DNA from 2 places in the Serratia rubidaea genome. Region 1 is predicted to be linked to the other one. Evidence: predicted binding sites of a transcription regulator. Region 1 holds the regulator's gene; the other holds the start of a gene.
What was found. The regulator Fur, encoded in region 1, represses iron uptake genes when iron is present. The targets are predictions, from matches to a motif close to ATAATAATGAGAACNACTATCAA.

Region 1 (7,300 bases):
GTGATTAAAGTCGATCTGCGTAACCACGGCCTGTCGCCGCGTTCCGATGAGATGAGCTATGCCGCGATGGCGCAAGACCTGCTGACGCTGCTGGACGACCTCCAGATCGCCCGCGCCATCGTGATCGGCCATTCGATGGGCGGCAAGGCCGCCATGGCGCTGACCGCGCTGGCGCCCGACCGCATTGCACGGCTGGTGGTGATCGATATCGCCCCGGTGGCCTACCCGAGCCGCCACCATGACGACATCTTCGCCGCCCTGACGGCGGTCAGCGACGCCGGCCTTACCCAGCGCCAGCAGGCGGCGCAGCTGATGCGCGACTATCTGGATGAAGAAGGGGTCATTCAGTTCCTGCTGAAATCCTTTCACCAGGGAGAGTGGCGCTTCAACCTGCCGGTGCTGATCGCCAACTACGCGGCGATTATCGGCTGGCGCGAAGTGCCCGCCTGGCCCCACCCAACGCTGTTTATCCGCGGCGGGCTGTCAGAGTACGTGCAAAACAGCTATCGCGACGCCATCGCGCGCCAGTTTCCGCAGGCGCGCGCCTACGAGGTGGCCGGCACCGGACACTGGGTGCATGCGGAAAAACCGCAGGCGGTGCTGCGCGCCATTCACCGCTTTTTGGGCCAGCCCTGAACGCAGGTGGCGAAAAAACGCGCTAAAGATAACGGCTTAGCGCGTTTGCGCCTCAGTTAGGCATTGTCGTTGCGACGCCTGCTGGGGTAAGATGGCGCGCTATAATTTTTGCCGCCATCCCCAGCGTGCTGTCCGGCGCCAGATTGGGGGCAAAGTTGGCTTAGGTTGTAACGACCTGAACGGTATTAACCACAGCGTCCGGAAAGCAGACCATCGCTTTTTGATGCTAATTCCCTTGCAGTACCGCTACCTATGGCAAAAGAACAAACGGATCGCACGACGCTGGATCTGTTCGCAGATGAACGCCGTCCGGGGCGCCCGAAAACCAACCCGTTATCCCGTGATGAACAGCTTAGAATCAATAAGCGTAATCAGTTACGGCGCGATAAAGTCCGCGGGTTACGGCGTGTGGAACTGAAAATCAACGCGGAAGCGGTGGAAGCGCTGAACAGGCTGGCCGAACAGCGCAACATCAGCCGCAGCGAACTGATCGAGCAAATGCTGCTGGCGCAGCTGGCGGACGAACAGCCGTCGCAATAATAACGTGCGGCAGCCGCACACGGCGTAAGGCGATGCCCGCTTAACGCCGCCTTACTTTCCGGCATCGCATGAACGCGATAAAACCCCGGAGCAAATTTCTGGCATGATAGGCGTTTACCGGTGGGACCCAGGTCTTTACCAAGACGCTACTTTACAACGATACCGATGCGATCAGCAGGCGAAACGTATTGTAATTTATTGAATTAAAAGGTTATACGCAATATGGCTAACGTAGGCATTTTCTTTGGCAGCGACACGGGCAATACCGAAAACATTGCCAAGATGATTCAAAAGCTCCTTCGCAAAGACTTCGGCGATGATGTTGCTGAGATTCACGACATCGCCAAAAGCAGCAAAGAAGATCTGGACGCATTCGACATTTTGCTGCTGGGCATCCCGACCTGGTACTACGGTGAAGCACAATGTGACTGGGACGACTTTTTCCCGACGCTGGAAGAAATAGACTTCAACGGTAAGCTGGTTGCGCTGTTCGGCTGCGGCGATCAGGAAGACTATGCCGAGTACTTCTGCGACGCGATGGGCACCATCCGCGATATTATCGAACCGCGCGGCGCCGCTATCGTCGGCCACTGGCCAACCAAAGGCTACCATTTCGAAGCCTCCAAGGGTCTGGCGGACGACGACAACTTTATCGGTTTGGCCATTGATGAAGACCGCCAGCCGGAACTGACCAACGAACGCGTAGAAGCCTGGGTCAAACAGATCGTCGCAGAGCTGAGCCTGGCCGATATCATCGGCTGATATTATGCTCCGCAATGCTGCGAGACGGCTCCCGCTGACCGGCGGGGCCGTTATCGGCATCACGGATTGAAGCAATAGAAGCTACATATTAGTAACTTCCCTCCCCGTCACGGTAGACTCTGGCCCCGGTTTATCCCATTCATCAAGATGTTGCACGCGCAACATGTAACGGCGCAATAGACTTTTGTTAACAACCGGCGGTTTCCATTTAGGTCAACCGGTTCTATAATGAGTCGCTATTAACGCTTTGTGCCGACCGATGCCACAGGCAACAATGCCTCAACTGATTAGCATAGTAACAGGACTGAATCCGCATGACTGACAACAACACCGCATTGAAGAAGGCCGGCTTAAAAGTCACGCTTCCGCGACTCAAAATCCTGGAAGTGCTGCAAGATCCGGCTTGCCATCATGTCAGTGCGGAAGATTTGTATAAGAAACTGATCGACATGGGCGAAGAGATTGGTCTGGCGACGGTTTACCGCGTACTGAACCAGTTTGACGACGCCGGTATCGTTACCCGTCACAACTTCGAAGGCGGCAAGTCCGTATTTGAGCTGACCCAACAGCATCACCACGATCACCTGATCTGCCTGGACTGCGGCAAAGTGATCGAGTTCAGCGATGAGTCCATCGAAGCGCGTCAGCGTGATATCGCCAAACAGCACGGCATCAAGCTCACCAACCACAGCCTGTACCTGTATGGCCACTGCACCAGCGGTGACTGCCGTGAAAACGATACGCTGCATAACAAGAAATAAAGCTGGCCTGCCAGCGTAAATCAGGAACCGCCGCACGGCGGTTTTTTTATGCCTGTCGATCGAGGAGCCGCTGCGGCGCCCGCCGTTATAGCGATGGGCGCCGCAGACGTTTGGCTTAGGCCGTTACCGGCTCCGCGCGGCTGAAGCGCTTGCCGTCCGGGCTTGCCGAACGCACCTGCACCTCGCCCTGCACCGCCGGTCTGGCGGCGTCATCATAGCGCTGCCAGCTCTGACCGCCGTCGGTCGAATACTCGATGGTCAGGCCCGGCAGTGCAATATTGGCCTCCAGCCTGCCGCCGTCAATGCGTGCGCCCGGCACCGGCAGGCGATAGCGGATACCGCCCGCATCCAGCTTGGCCAGTTCACGCTGCCCCAGGATATTGGCAAAAACCTGCCACTCCTGCGCCAGCTTTTTGCCGTCGACAAAGCGGGTTTCCCCACCCTTGTACTCGCGGCCCGCCTGATAGTCCAGCTCCCAGTCGGCGCGGTGCCAGGCGCGCTCGGCCACCGACAGCGCACGTGGGAAGATCATATACTCCATCTGCGGATCGGTTCGCACCACCTCGCTCCACAGCTGGGCGGACAGACCGTGCGCCCCCGGCCACGGCTTGTCGCTCTTGGCGCTGAACGCGTTGCCGTCACGGTCGACCGAGGTTTCGGCATTCTGCGGCATATTGTCCGGAGCAAAGCTGAAAATCTTGCGCTCGTCGCTGAAGCGGGTGCCCCAGTAATAGCCGCTGTCGTTCGGGTTCACTTCATACGGGAAGTCCAGATAGACATAGTCCGGGTTGGAGACCACCACTTCATAACCCTTGTTGGCCCAGTCGTTCACCGAGTCAAAACCGCCCCAGTACAGGGTATCCCAGAAGTTGACGCCCACACGCGAAGTGGCGAACGCTTTGGCGTCCTTGGCGTCTTTCAGGCCATCCTGCCAGGCCTGCATCCGATCGATACCGTGCGCCTTCACCAGCTTGCTGACCTCCTGGCCGAAGTAGCTCGGCAGATGTTCCATATCCGCCACTTTACCGCTGTCGATCAGCCGCTGGCAGGCCTGCGACTTCGCCCATGGCTTATCTTCCTTGCTCAGATCGAGCATCCCCTTGCCCGCCTCCGGTTTCTTCACGTCGGTGTAGCCGGCCCCCAGACGGATGTTTTTCGCCTCATCGCCACCAAAGTGCCAGGTGCCGATCGGCTGCCCCGCCTCCTGATGCATTTTGACCAGTTCCCCCATCACTTTGTCGACAAAGCGGGTGGAGGAGTCCAGGCACGGGTTCAGGTAGCTCTGACGGTTAAAGAACTGTACCGAGGTGGTGTTCGAGGTATCGGTCGGGTCGACCAGCCGGTACGCCTCCGCCTCCTGCTGCTTGCCCTGCGCCATCAGTTTCTGGTAGCGCGCCTCCATGGAAACCACCGCCGCGCGGGCGTGCGCCGGCATGTCGATTTCCGGGATCACCTCAATATGTCGCGCCTGCGCATACTTGAGAATGTCGATGTAATCCTGACGCGAGAAGAAACCGCCGTAGACATCCGGCCCCTGACCGTACTGCGGCAGCAGACAGGTGGTTTCGCTCAGGTCATGGCAGCGCTGCGCACCGACGTCCGTCAACTCCGGCAGGCCGGGGATTTCAATACGCCAGCCCTCATCATCGGTCAGGTGGAAATGGAATTTATTCAGCTTATAGGCCGCCATCTGATCCAGCAGGCGCAGCACGGCGTCCTTATGGTGGAAATTGCGCGCCACGTCGAGGAACAGCCCGCGGTAGGCAAAGCGCGGCGCGTCGCTCGCCTCCAGCGCGGCAATCTTCTTCTCGCCATTCAGCGGAATCAGCGACAAAATGGACTGCAGACCGTAGAACACCCCGCTCTGGTCAAAGCCGGTAATCCGCGCTTCCTTCTCGCCCAGCGTCAATTTATAGGCGCCGGATTGCGCCATCTCGCCGCTAAACGATGCCGGTCTGATCTCGGTGACGATCGGGTAGCCCGTCGCCGCACTCGCGACGCCAAGCTGCTTAAAGCGCTCGCGCACCACCTCCGCTGACGCCTGATCCAGCGCGTCGAGGTTCAGCGCCACGCCGTTGCCAAGATCGATATCCTGCGCATGGATCTGTACCGACATCGGCGTCGGGATAATCTGGCCGCGCAGTGAAGCGGCCGGCAACGTCTGCACATCCGCGTTGCGCGTAAAGCGCGAGGCCGGCGTCATCAGCACGTTGTTATCGTCTTTGGTGCGCTTCCACTGGTCGTCGCCAAACGGCGCCACAAACCGATCCAGATCTTCGCTATCGGTATTGACCAGCACCTGCGGTTTGGCATCACCGGCGGTGGCATACCAGCGCGGCAGGAAATCGGTCTTAAACAGCTGCCAGTACTCCGCCACAATGGGAATTTCCACCGCCTGGTTGGCCGGGAAGCCCCGGAACGCTGCGGTCGGCTCCAGCTTATACAGATCGCCGGTCAGGTGAGTGATGCGGAACTGCTTATTGCCCACTTCCAGCGTCTGACGCGGGCTGTGGAAATAGATGGCCCAGTCTTTGGCGGTAATCGCCTGGCCGTCGTTGGCCAGCGTGATCAGCACCTTGTTGCAGGCCGCCCAGTCGGCGCCCAGTCTGGCGCAGTCCACGCCGCTGTCGGCGGCGCGGTTATCCAACATTTTGATATTCAGCTTCAGCTGGCTGAGGCGCTCCACCAGCGGCTGATCCGCCATGGCGCTGCCGGCCGCGCCGAACATGCCGGCGGTCGCCGCCAGTACGGCCAGGGCACTCAGTTTAAATTTGTTCATCTTCAGCCTCCTTGGTAATCGTGGTTATTCGCCCGAATTTCTTGCCACAGCCGGCCGCAGCGCGCCTGATACGCCTGGCCGTCGCCGCTGTGCAGCGCCTGAATACATTTTTGATAATCCATCACGCGCACCGTTTCCTGTGCGGCAAACGTCTGGTGCCGCCGCTCTTGCCGCAAGACCTCCAGCACCGCCTGACAGGACTGCAATTTTTCCGGCGATCCTTCCGCGGTATTGATGCAGGCGGCGTAAGCCTGCCGTAACCGGCCATCCTCCGGCGCCGCCTGCGGCTGTACGCAGCCGGTCAGCCCCGCCGCGATCGCGGCCGCCAACAACATTGTTCTCATCATGCAACTGCCCCCTGTCACCCTGCCCCGACGCCGGGGCAGCGATTAAAAGATGGTGAACGGTGCGATAACCATAAATTTGACGTCGCGCTCATCCTGGAAGATGTTGCCGTAGCCGCCGCCCCAGCTCGGAATATCGGAGTGGTTGTCATACTGCGTGAAGTGCAGCTTGAACAGCGTGCCCTTGGCGCGCCCTTCCTGCACGGTGTACATGGCGTCCAGGCTGTAGGCGCTCTCTTTCAGGCGCTGGCTCTGGTCATAGATCGGGTTGGTGCTCGGTTTGGCGTCCCAGGCGTAGACGTAAGAGCCGCCGACCGCCCAGCCCGGCAGGTTCCACTTGCTCAGGTCGTACATCACCCCGGCGTAGAGCGCTTTCTCGCCGTTGGCGTTAAAGTCGGAGCGGTTGTCCCACCACACATCCAGGCGGCCGTTTGAAGAGGCATAGGTCGGCGTCATGCGCTGCAGGAAGTAACCCTGATTGCCCTCGGCCTTGACCATGGTGCCCTCCAGACGCCAGGTAAACTGACCGGTGGTGTAGCCGAAGGTCAGCGCCTGCAGCCAGGCCAGACCGTCATAGATGCTGTTGGGATCGTGCCGGTCGCTGATGCGGTCTTCAGCGCCGTAGAATTGATAGCTGGTGGTGAGCGGATTGCCGAACAGCTCAAACTGATAGGCGGCTTTGGCGAAATACTGGTTCACGTAGCCCTGCGCCTGCCCAAACGCCGCTTCCAGCACCAGATCGTTTTTGAAATCATATTTGGCGCCGACGGAGTGCAGATAGGATACCGAGGTTTTCCGGTCATTCTGGCGGAAGTCGTCCATCACGGTATGCCATGGCGCTTTATATTTATCGGCCCACATATAAGAGAAACTCAGCGCGCCGGCATCGCCGTAGTCAAAGTTGGCGCCGCCCTCCGCGCCGCGATAGGTGCCCGGTAAAAAGCTCCAGTGCGGCGCCAGCAGCGTTTGCCCGCTGGGCTGAATATAGCCGGCGCGCGCCCAGACCGGGCCATATTTGAATTTGGCGGCGGCCTTGTACAGGCTGACCCCGCCCTTATCGCCCTGATAGGTTTCATCATAGGTGCGGTTGCTGCTGGAAAAAGCGATTTCGTTCGGGTGGCCGCTGTCTTTGCTTTCCGCAATTTCAATTGCGCTGAAGGCGGCAACGTCCAGGCCCAGCATGTCCCAGGCGTAGCCGGAGCTGAAATCCAGGCTCAGGTTGGCGGTCGCATGGGACAAATTGGTGGTGTAGCTGTTGTAGTCGGGATTATTTACCGTGACGCTGCTGCCGTCCGGCCTGGTCATCTCTTTGGTTTTATTTAAATCTTTACGATCGCGTTCGCGCTGCCAGTAATACAGGCCGCCGCTGAGCGTGGAATCCTCGATAAACCCTGCTGCCTGCGCCGCCGGGGGCATCGCCAGCCCCGTCCCCAACAGCGCGCCCGCGACAGCAAGCGTCAGCGTATTACGCCGAACAC
Region 2 (7,300 bases), 2.3 Mb from region 1:
CGAAGCCGGCGCCGGCATTGACGCCGAGAATGCCCGGGTCCGCCAGCGGGTTGCGCGACAGGATTTGCATCAGGGCGCCGGCCAGACCGAGCGCGATGCCGGCCAGCACGCCGATCAGCGTGCGCGGCAGGCGGGCGTCGGTGATGATCACGCAGTCAACGCCGCTGCACTGGCCGTTTAATGCCTGCAGAACGGTGGAGAGGGGGATAGATTGCGCACCCAGCGCCAGGCTGAGCGCCATGACCAGCAGCAGAATCAGTATGGCGAACAGCAGCGCATAAAGCCGGCGGCGAAAAGCGCGCGTAGTGCCTAAAAACAGAGCTTCCTGGTGCGCTGAAGCAGCGTGCGAGCAATTGTGTGTAAGCCGGAACATAACAGCCCATTATTCAATTGAATATTAATGATATTTATTATCATTATTGATTGTATTCATCTATGGTAGCATGAGTCGCTGCTCCATTGCAGTAGCAAGCGTGCAATTCCTTTTTAAAGTTGTGGTGATAAAAAAAATGAGTAAGCCCTCGATTTTGCTTGATTTTGGTTTGCTGAAGACCAATCAGGCGTTCCGCGCCGTATTCTGCGCGCGCTTTATCTCTATTTTGGCGCTGGGACTGATGGCCATCGCCATTCCGGTGCAGATCCAGGCGCTGACCGGTTCGACGCTGCTGGTGGGTCTGGCGGTAACGCTGGCGGGCGGCGGCATGTTCGCCGGCCTGCTGATGGGCGGCGTCTTGGCCGATCGCTATGAGCGCCGCCGTCTGATCCTGTTTGCCCGCTCCACCTGCGGCGTCGGCTTTGTCGGCATGTGCCTCAACGCGGCGCTGCCGGAACCGTCGCTGACGGCGATTTACCTGCTGGCGGTATGGGACGGCTTCTTTGGTGCGGTGGGCGTCACGGCGCTGCTGGCGGCGACGCCGGCGCTGGTCGGGCGTGAGAATATCGTGCAGGCCGGCGCCATCAGCATGCTGACGGTGCGCTTTGGTTCGATTCTGTCGCCGGCGGCGGGCGGCCTGCTGATCGCGCACGCCGGGGTGGCGTGGAACTACGGGCTGGCGGCGCTCGGCACCCTGTTGACACTGGTGCCGCTGCTGCGTCTGCCGCAGCTGCCGCCGCCGGAGCAGCCGCGCGAGCATCCGCTGAAGGCGCTGGCCGGCGGTTTTGCCTTTCTGTTCCAGAATAAAGTGATCGGCATGGTGGCGCTGATCGGCGCGCTGCTGACCATGGCCAGCGCGGTGCGCATCCTGTACCCGGCGCTGGCCGGCAACTGGGGCGTTGACGCGTCGCAGCTGGGCTTTATGTATGCCGCTGTGCCGCTGGGCGCCGCCCTCGGCGCCTTCACCAGCGGCCGGGTGGCGCAGGTGGCACGTCCGGGCTGGATGATGCTGCTGACCGCCATCGCCGCGTTTGTCGCCGTTGGACTGTTTGGCCTGATGCCGTGGTACGGTCTGGCGCTGGCCTGTCTGGTGGCCTTCGGCTATCTGAGCGCGCTGAACTCTCTGCTGCAGTACGGGCTGATTCAGAACCTGACGCCGGATGCATTCCTTGGCCGTATTAACGGCCTGTGGACCGCGCAAAACGTGGTGGGGGACGCGCTGGGCGCGCTGCTGCTGGGGGCGATGGGGGCGCTGATGCTGCCGGCCATGACCTCGACCGGTTTTGGCTTCGGCGCGGCGTTGCTGGGCGTGGTGCTGCTGGTGGTGATGGGCAGTTTGCGGCGGGTTACGCGCAGCGAACCGGAGGCGACCCTCCAGCCCGCTGCGGCGCAGGCTAGCGGGAAGTAAAGCGTTTTTCCAACAGCGCCAGCAGGTTGCTGGCGCTGTAGTAGTCCAGACGGAAGGTTTCGTTGCCGAGCGCATAAACCCGTTGGTTTTGCACCGCCGGCAGCTGCGCCAGGAATTTATTATTCATCAGACGCTGTACGTCGCTTTCGTCATTGGCGAACAGCAGCAGCGTCTGGCCATTCAGCCCCGCCGCCAGACTCTCTCCCGACAGTTGAACAATATCTTCACGTGCGCCCTGGCTGGTGCTGGTGTGCAGGCTGGCCGGCGGTTGCGCCAGCGTGAAACCCAGCTGCTGCAGCATTTTTCCCTGTGAGGATTGGGCGGTCCACAGATTGGCGGCCTTGCCGTCCTGGCGGAACACCAGGGCGGAAACCGGCTGCGGCGGCAGCGTGATGCGCTGTTTCAGCGCCTGTTCGCGGGCGGCGAAGTCGGCGGTCAGTTTCTCGGCCCGGGCTTCGTGTCCGGTGGCGTAGCCCAGCTCTTTCGCCAGCTCCTGCCAGCTTTTATCGTCATAGTTGACCACCAGCACCGGCGCGATAACGGACAGCTGATCGTACAGCTGCAGCGCGGAGTCGCCGCCGGTGGCGGAGATCACGATCAGGTCCGGCGCTTCGCCGGCAATGCTTTCGGCATTCGGTTCGCCGACGTACAGACGCTTCACCCCGCGCTGTGCGGCAACCTCTCCCCACTGGAGGAAAAAGCCCTGCTTATCGGTAAAGCGGCCGTTGGGGTTGGTGGCGCCGCTGGCGACCACCGGGGCGTCAATCGCCAGCAGGGTGCCGGTCAGGGTCACGCTGGTGGAGACGATGCGCGTCGGGGGCTGCTTGAGGGTAACGGGGCCGTGAGAGGTGTCAATCGTGCGGGGCCATTGTGGGGAAGCCGCCTGTGCCGCGGAGAGGGTCAGCAGCGCCAGCCCCAAAAGCAGGATCTTCTTCATCCGGGTAATCCTTGTTGGTGTCATTGACGAGTTCGCCTCGCCGTTAAATGCGGAAAGCTTAATGGTTATCATTTATCTAGAGAATACCACAATGTTTATACCATGATTATCAGGGTAAAGAAGTGTTTACGTTTATTGACATAGCGGGAGACGGAGGGTAATTTAGCGCCACGAAACACAAATGATAATCATTATTATATTGGTTATTATTGGCGAATAACAGAGGGCGTACCCATGGATACAGCCGTGAATGGTGCTCAGCAGAAGGCACCGCACGCGAAAGAGAACGAACAGGCGCATTTCGGCGTAGATCCGGCGTCAGGCTTCTTTTTCACATCTCCTTTTCGCAGTCTGACGACGCAAGGGTGCTTTGCCAATATCACCCTGCCGGCCGCCGGTGGCGATGATATCAACGGCGAGTTTCAGCAGGCCGTGCGTCATGCCTTTGATGAAGCGCGGCGGGCCGGCATTAAAAAGCCGGTGCTGTGCGGCGCGATCCCGTTTGACACCCGCCAGCCGTCGTCGCTGTTTATTCCGCAACACACCCAGTGGTTTGAGCGCGAAGCCTTTATGGCGGCGCGGCCGGCGGCCGATAACGACGGCCCGGAAATAGACGTGCTGAATGAATTGCCGGCGCAGGCGCCCTTTATGCAGATGGTCAGCGATGCGGTGGCGGCGATGACCGACGGCGAGCTGGACAAGGTGGTGCTGTCGCGCCTGCTGGAGATTGAAACCCGGCAGCCGGTTGAGCGTCAGGCGCTGATGGCGCGCATTATCGCGCAGAACCCGAACGGCTTTCATTTCCATGTGCCGTTGGCCGACGGGGCGCTGTTGGGCGCCAGCCCGGAACTGCTGCTGCGTAAATCCGGCGGGCAGTTCTGCTCCAACCCGCTGGCCGGCTCTGCCCGGCGCGACGCCGATCCGCAGCGCGACCGCGAAGTGAGCGAGAAGCTGCTGGCGTCGAGCAAAGATAACGTCGAACACGGCTATGTGACCGAAGGCATGCGTCAGGTGCTGACCGGCCGCTGCCGTTACCTGAATATTCCGCACGCCCCCGAGCTGCTGAGCACCAGCACGCTGTGGCATCTGTCGACGCCGATCGACGGCGAAGTGGACTGCCGCCGGGAAAATGCGCTGTCGCTGGCCTGCTTGCTGCACCCGACGCCGGCGCTGTGCGGCACGCCGACGCTGAAGGCGCGCGATCTGATTGCCGAGCTGGAGCCTTTCGACCGCGGCCTGTTCGGCGGCATCGTCGGCTGGTGCGACGCCGAAGGCAACGGCGAGTGGGTGGTCACCATCCGCTGCGGCACCGTACAGGGCCGCCAGGTGCGTCTGTTTGCCGGCGCCGGCATCGTTAAAGACTCTTCGCCGGAGTCCGAATGGCATGAAACCGGCACCAAGCTCAGCACCATTTTGCGTGCGTTTGGACTGAACCAAGGATAACAACACCATGAGTATTGCATTCACCCCGTGGCCGGCCGAGTTTGCCCAGCGCTATCGCGAGCGCGGCTACTGGATTGATAAACCGCTGACCGATATTCTCGACCGCCAGGCGGACAGCGACGCTACCGCGCTGATCGATGCCGAGAATCGCCTGAGCTACCGCCAGCTGCATCAGCAGTCGGATCGTCTGGCCGCCGCGCTGCTGCGCCGCGGCATTCAGCCGGGAGAAACCGCCCTGGTGCAGTTGGGCAATGTGGTGGAGTTTTATGTCACCTTCTTCGCCCTGTTGAAAATTGGCGTGGCACCGGTTAATGCGCTGTTCAGCCATCAGCGCAGCGAGCTGCACGCCTACGCTGAGCAAATCAAACCGGCGGTGCTGATTGCCGACGCTCAGCATGCGCTGTTCGGCAATGACGATTTTCTGGCGACCTTCCGGGCGCAGCATCCGTCGCTGCGCGTGGTGGCGCTGCGCAGCCACGCGCAGGGCGAGCAGTCGCTGGCGGCGATGCTGGCGGAAGAGAGCGGCGATTTCCGCGCGACGCCGTCCGCGGCCGATCGGGTCGCGTTCTTCCAACTGTCCGGCGGCAGCACCGGCACGCCGAAACTGATCCCGCGCACCCACAATGATTACTACTACAGCATTCGCCGCAGCGTCGAGGTGTGCCGTTTTGACCGCGAGACGCGCTATCTGTGCGCGCTGCCGGTGGCGCACAACTACCCGATGAGCTCGCCGGGCGTGCTGGGCGTGTTTTATGCCGCCGGTCAGGTGGTGTTTGCCGCCGATCCGGACGCCGGCCAGTGCTTCAGACTGATTGAACAGCATCAAATCAACGTCACCGCGCTGGTGCCGCCGGCGGTCACGCTGTGGCTGCAGGCGATTGAAGAGTGGGGCAGCAACGCGCCGCTCGCCAGCCTGCAGCTGTTGCAGGTCGGCGGCGCCAAGCTGGGTGAAAGCCTGGCGGCGCGCATTCCGGCGGAAATCGGCTGCCAGCTGCAGCAGGTGTTCGGCATGGCGGAAGGGTTGGTGAACTATACCCAGCTGGACGATGACGATCGCCATATCCTCACCACGCAGGGCTGCCCGATGTCGCCGGACGACGAAGTCTGGGTGGCCGATGACGATGGCAATCCGCTGCCGGTCGGCCAGGTCGGCCGTCTGATGACCCGCGGCCCGTACACCTTCCGCGGTTACTACCAGAGCCCGGCGCACAACGCCGACGCGTTCGACGCCGACGGTTTCTACTGCTCCGGCGATCTGATCCGCATGACGGAAGACGGCTATATCTGCGTGGAAGGGCGGCAAAAAGATCAGATCAACCGCGGCGGCGAGAAGATCGCGGCGGAAGAGATCGAAAACCTGCTGCTGCGTCACGGCGCGGTGATTAACGCCGCGCTGGTTTCCATGCCGGATGCGCTGATGGGTGAAAAGAGCTGCGCCTATTTTATCGCCGGCGAGACGTTAAAGCCGGTGGTGCTGCGTCGTCATCTGCGTGAGCAGGGCGTCGCCGAATTTAAATTGCCGGACCGCTTTGTGCAGGTGGAGAGCCTGCCGCTGACGGCGGTCGGTAAAGTTGATAAGAAACTGCTGCGCCAGCGCCTGCTGGACGCGCAGCAAGCCACCCAGGTCCAGGGAGATTGAACGATGGCCATTCCTAAACTCAATGATTATGCGCTGCCGGCCGCGGCTGAATTACCGGCCAATAAGGTGAACTGGACGGTTGAGCCACAGCGCGCCGCGCTGCTGATTCACGATATGCAGCAGTATTTCCTTAACTTCTGGGGTGAAGACAGCCCGATGATCAAGCAGGTGGTGGAGAATATCGCCAACTTGCGTCGTTACTGCAAGGCCCAGGGGATCCCGGTGTTTTATACCGCGCAGCCGAACCAGCAGAGCGATGAAGACCGGGCGCTGCTGAACGATATGTGGGGGCCGGGGCTGAACAAACATCCGGAGCAGCAGGCGGTGGTGGCCGCGCTGGCGCCGGAAGAGGATGACACCGTGCTGGTGAAGTGGCGCTACAGCGCCTTCCACCGTTCGCCGCTGCAGGACATTCTGCAGGAAACCGGCCGCGACCAGCTGATTATCTGCGGCGTGTACGCGCATATCGGCTGCCTGACCACCGCGATCGACGCCTTTATGCGTAACATCCAGCCGTTTATGGTGGCGGATGGGCTGGCGGACTTCTCGCGCGACGAACACCTGATGGCGCTGCGCTATACCGCCGGCCGCTGCGGCCGCGTGGTCAGCACCGCCGACCTGCTGCCGCAAAGTAACGGCATCGCCAGCAAAGAGGCGCTGCGGGCGCTGATCCTGCCGCTGCTGGATGAAGACAGCGAAGAGATGGGCAACGACGAGAACCTGATTGATTACGGTCTGGATTCGGTACGCATCATGGAGCTGGCGACGCGCTGGCGTAAAATCCGCGGCGATATCGACTTTATCGCGCTGGCCAAGAATCCGACCATTGACAGCTGGTGGGCGCTGCTCGCCGGAGAGCAGGCCGGATGAGCAGCTGGGACTTTAGCGGCAAACGCGTATGGGTAACCGGGGCGGGCGCCGGTATCGGCTTGCAGACCGCACGGCAGTTTGCCGCCGCGGGCGCCGAGGTGGTCGGTTTTGATCTGCGGTTCAGCGAGGCGGAATATCCATTCCACACCGAAGTGCTGGATATCGCCGACGCCGAGGCGGTAGAGCGCGTATGCACGCGGCTGCTGGCGCAACATGGCGAGCTGGACGTGCTGGTCAACGGCGCCGGCATTCTGCGTATGGGGCTGACCGACGCCACCAGCAGTGCCGACTGGATGGCCTGCTTGAACGTCAACGCCGGTGGGGCGTTCAATATGTTCCGTCACACGCTGCCGGTATTCCGCCGCCAGCGTCGCGGTGCGATCGTCAGCATCGCCTCCAACGCGGCGCACGTACCGCGCGTCGGCATGGCGGCCTACTGCGCTTCCAAAGCGGCGCTGCGCAGCCTGTGCCAGACGGTGGGGCTGGAAATGGCCGAATTCGGCGTGCGTTCGAACATGGTGTCGCCAGGCTCGACCAATACGCCGATGCAGCGCGGCATGTGGCAGGATGAAACGGGTGAGCAGAAAACCATCAACGGTTTCCCCGAGCAGTTCAAGCTGGGGATTCCGC

Region 2: a site for Fur is predicted at 2,894-2,916, ahead of I6G83_RS00125 (isochorismate synthase). Genes of this name have one in related genera too.

What each region holds. Positions count from the first base shown of each region.
Region 1 is NZ_CP065640.1:2,745,831-2,753,130, reverse strand. It holds gene ybfF (esterase) at 1-636, shown strand, start outside; gene ybfE (LexA regulated protein) at 889-1,176, shown strand; gene fldA (flavodoxin FldA) at 1,399-1,938, shown strand; gene fur (ferric iron uptake transcriptional regulator) at 2,253-2,699, shown strand; gene I6G83_RS12825 (beta-N-acetylhexosaminidase) at 2,815-5,478, opposite strand; gene chiQ (ChiQ/YbfN family lipoprotein) at 5,481-5,822, opposite strand; gene chiP (chitoporin ChiP) at 5,868-7,300, opposite strand, start outside.
Region 2 is NZ_CP065640.1:16,978-24,277, reverse strand. It holds gene fepD (Fe(3+)-siderophore ABC transporter permease) at 1-241, opposite strand, end outside; gene entS (enterobactin transporter EntS) at 510-1,781, shown strand; gene fepB (Fe2+-enterobactin ABC transporter substrate-binding protein) at 1,768-2,718, opposite strand; gene I6G83_RS00125 (isochorismate synthase) at 2,953-4,161, shown strand; gene I6G83_RS00120 ((2,3-dihydroxybenzoyl)adenylate synthase) at 4,169-5,800, shown strand; gene I6G83_RS00115 (isochorismatase family protein) at 5,804-6,670, shown strand; gene dhbA (2,3-dihydro-2,3-dihydroxybenzoate dehydrogenase) at 6,667-7,300, shown strand, end outside.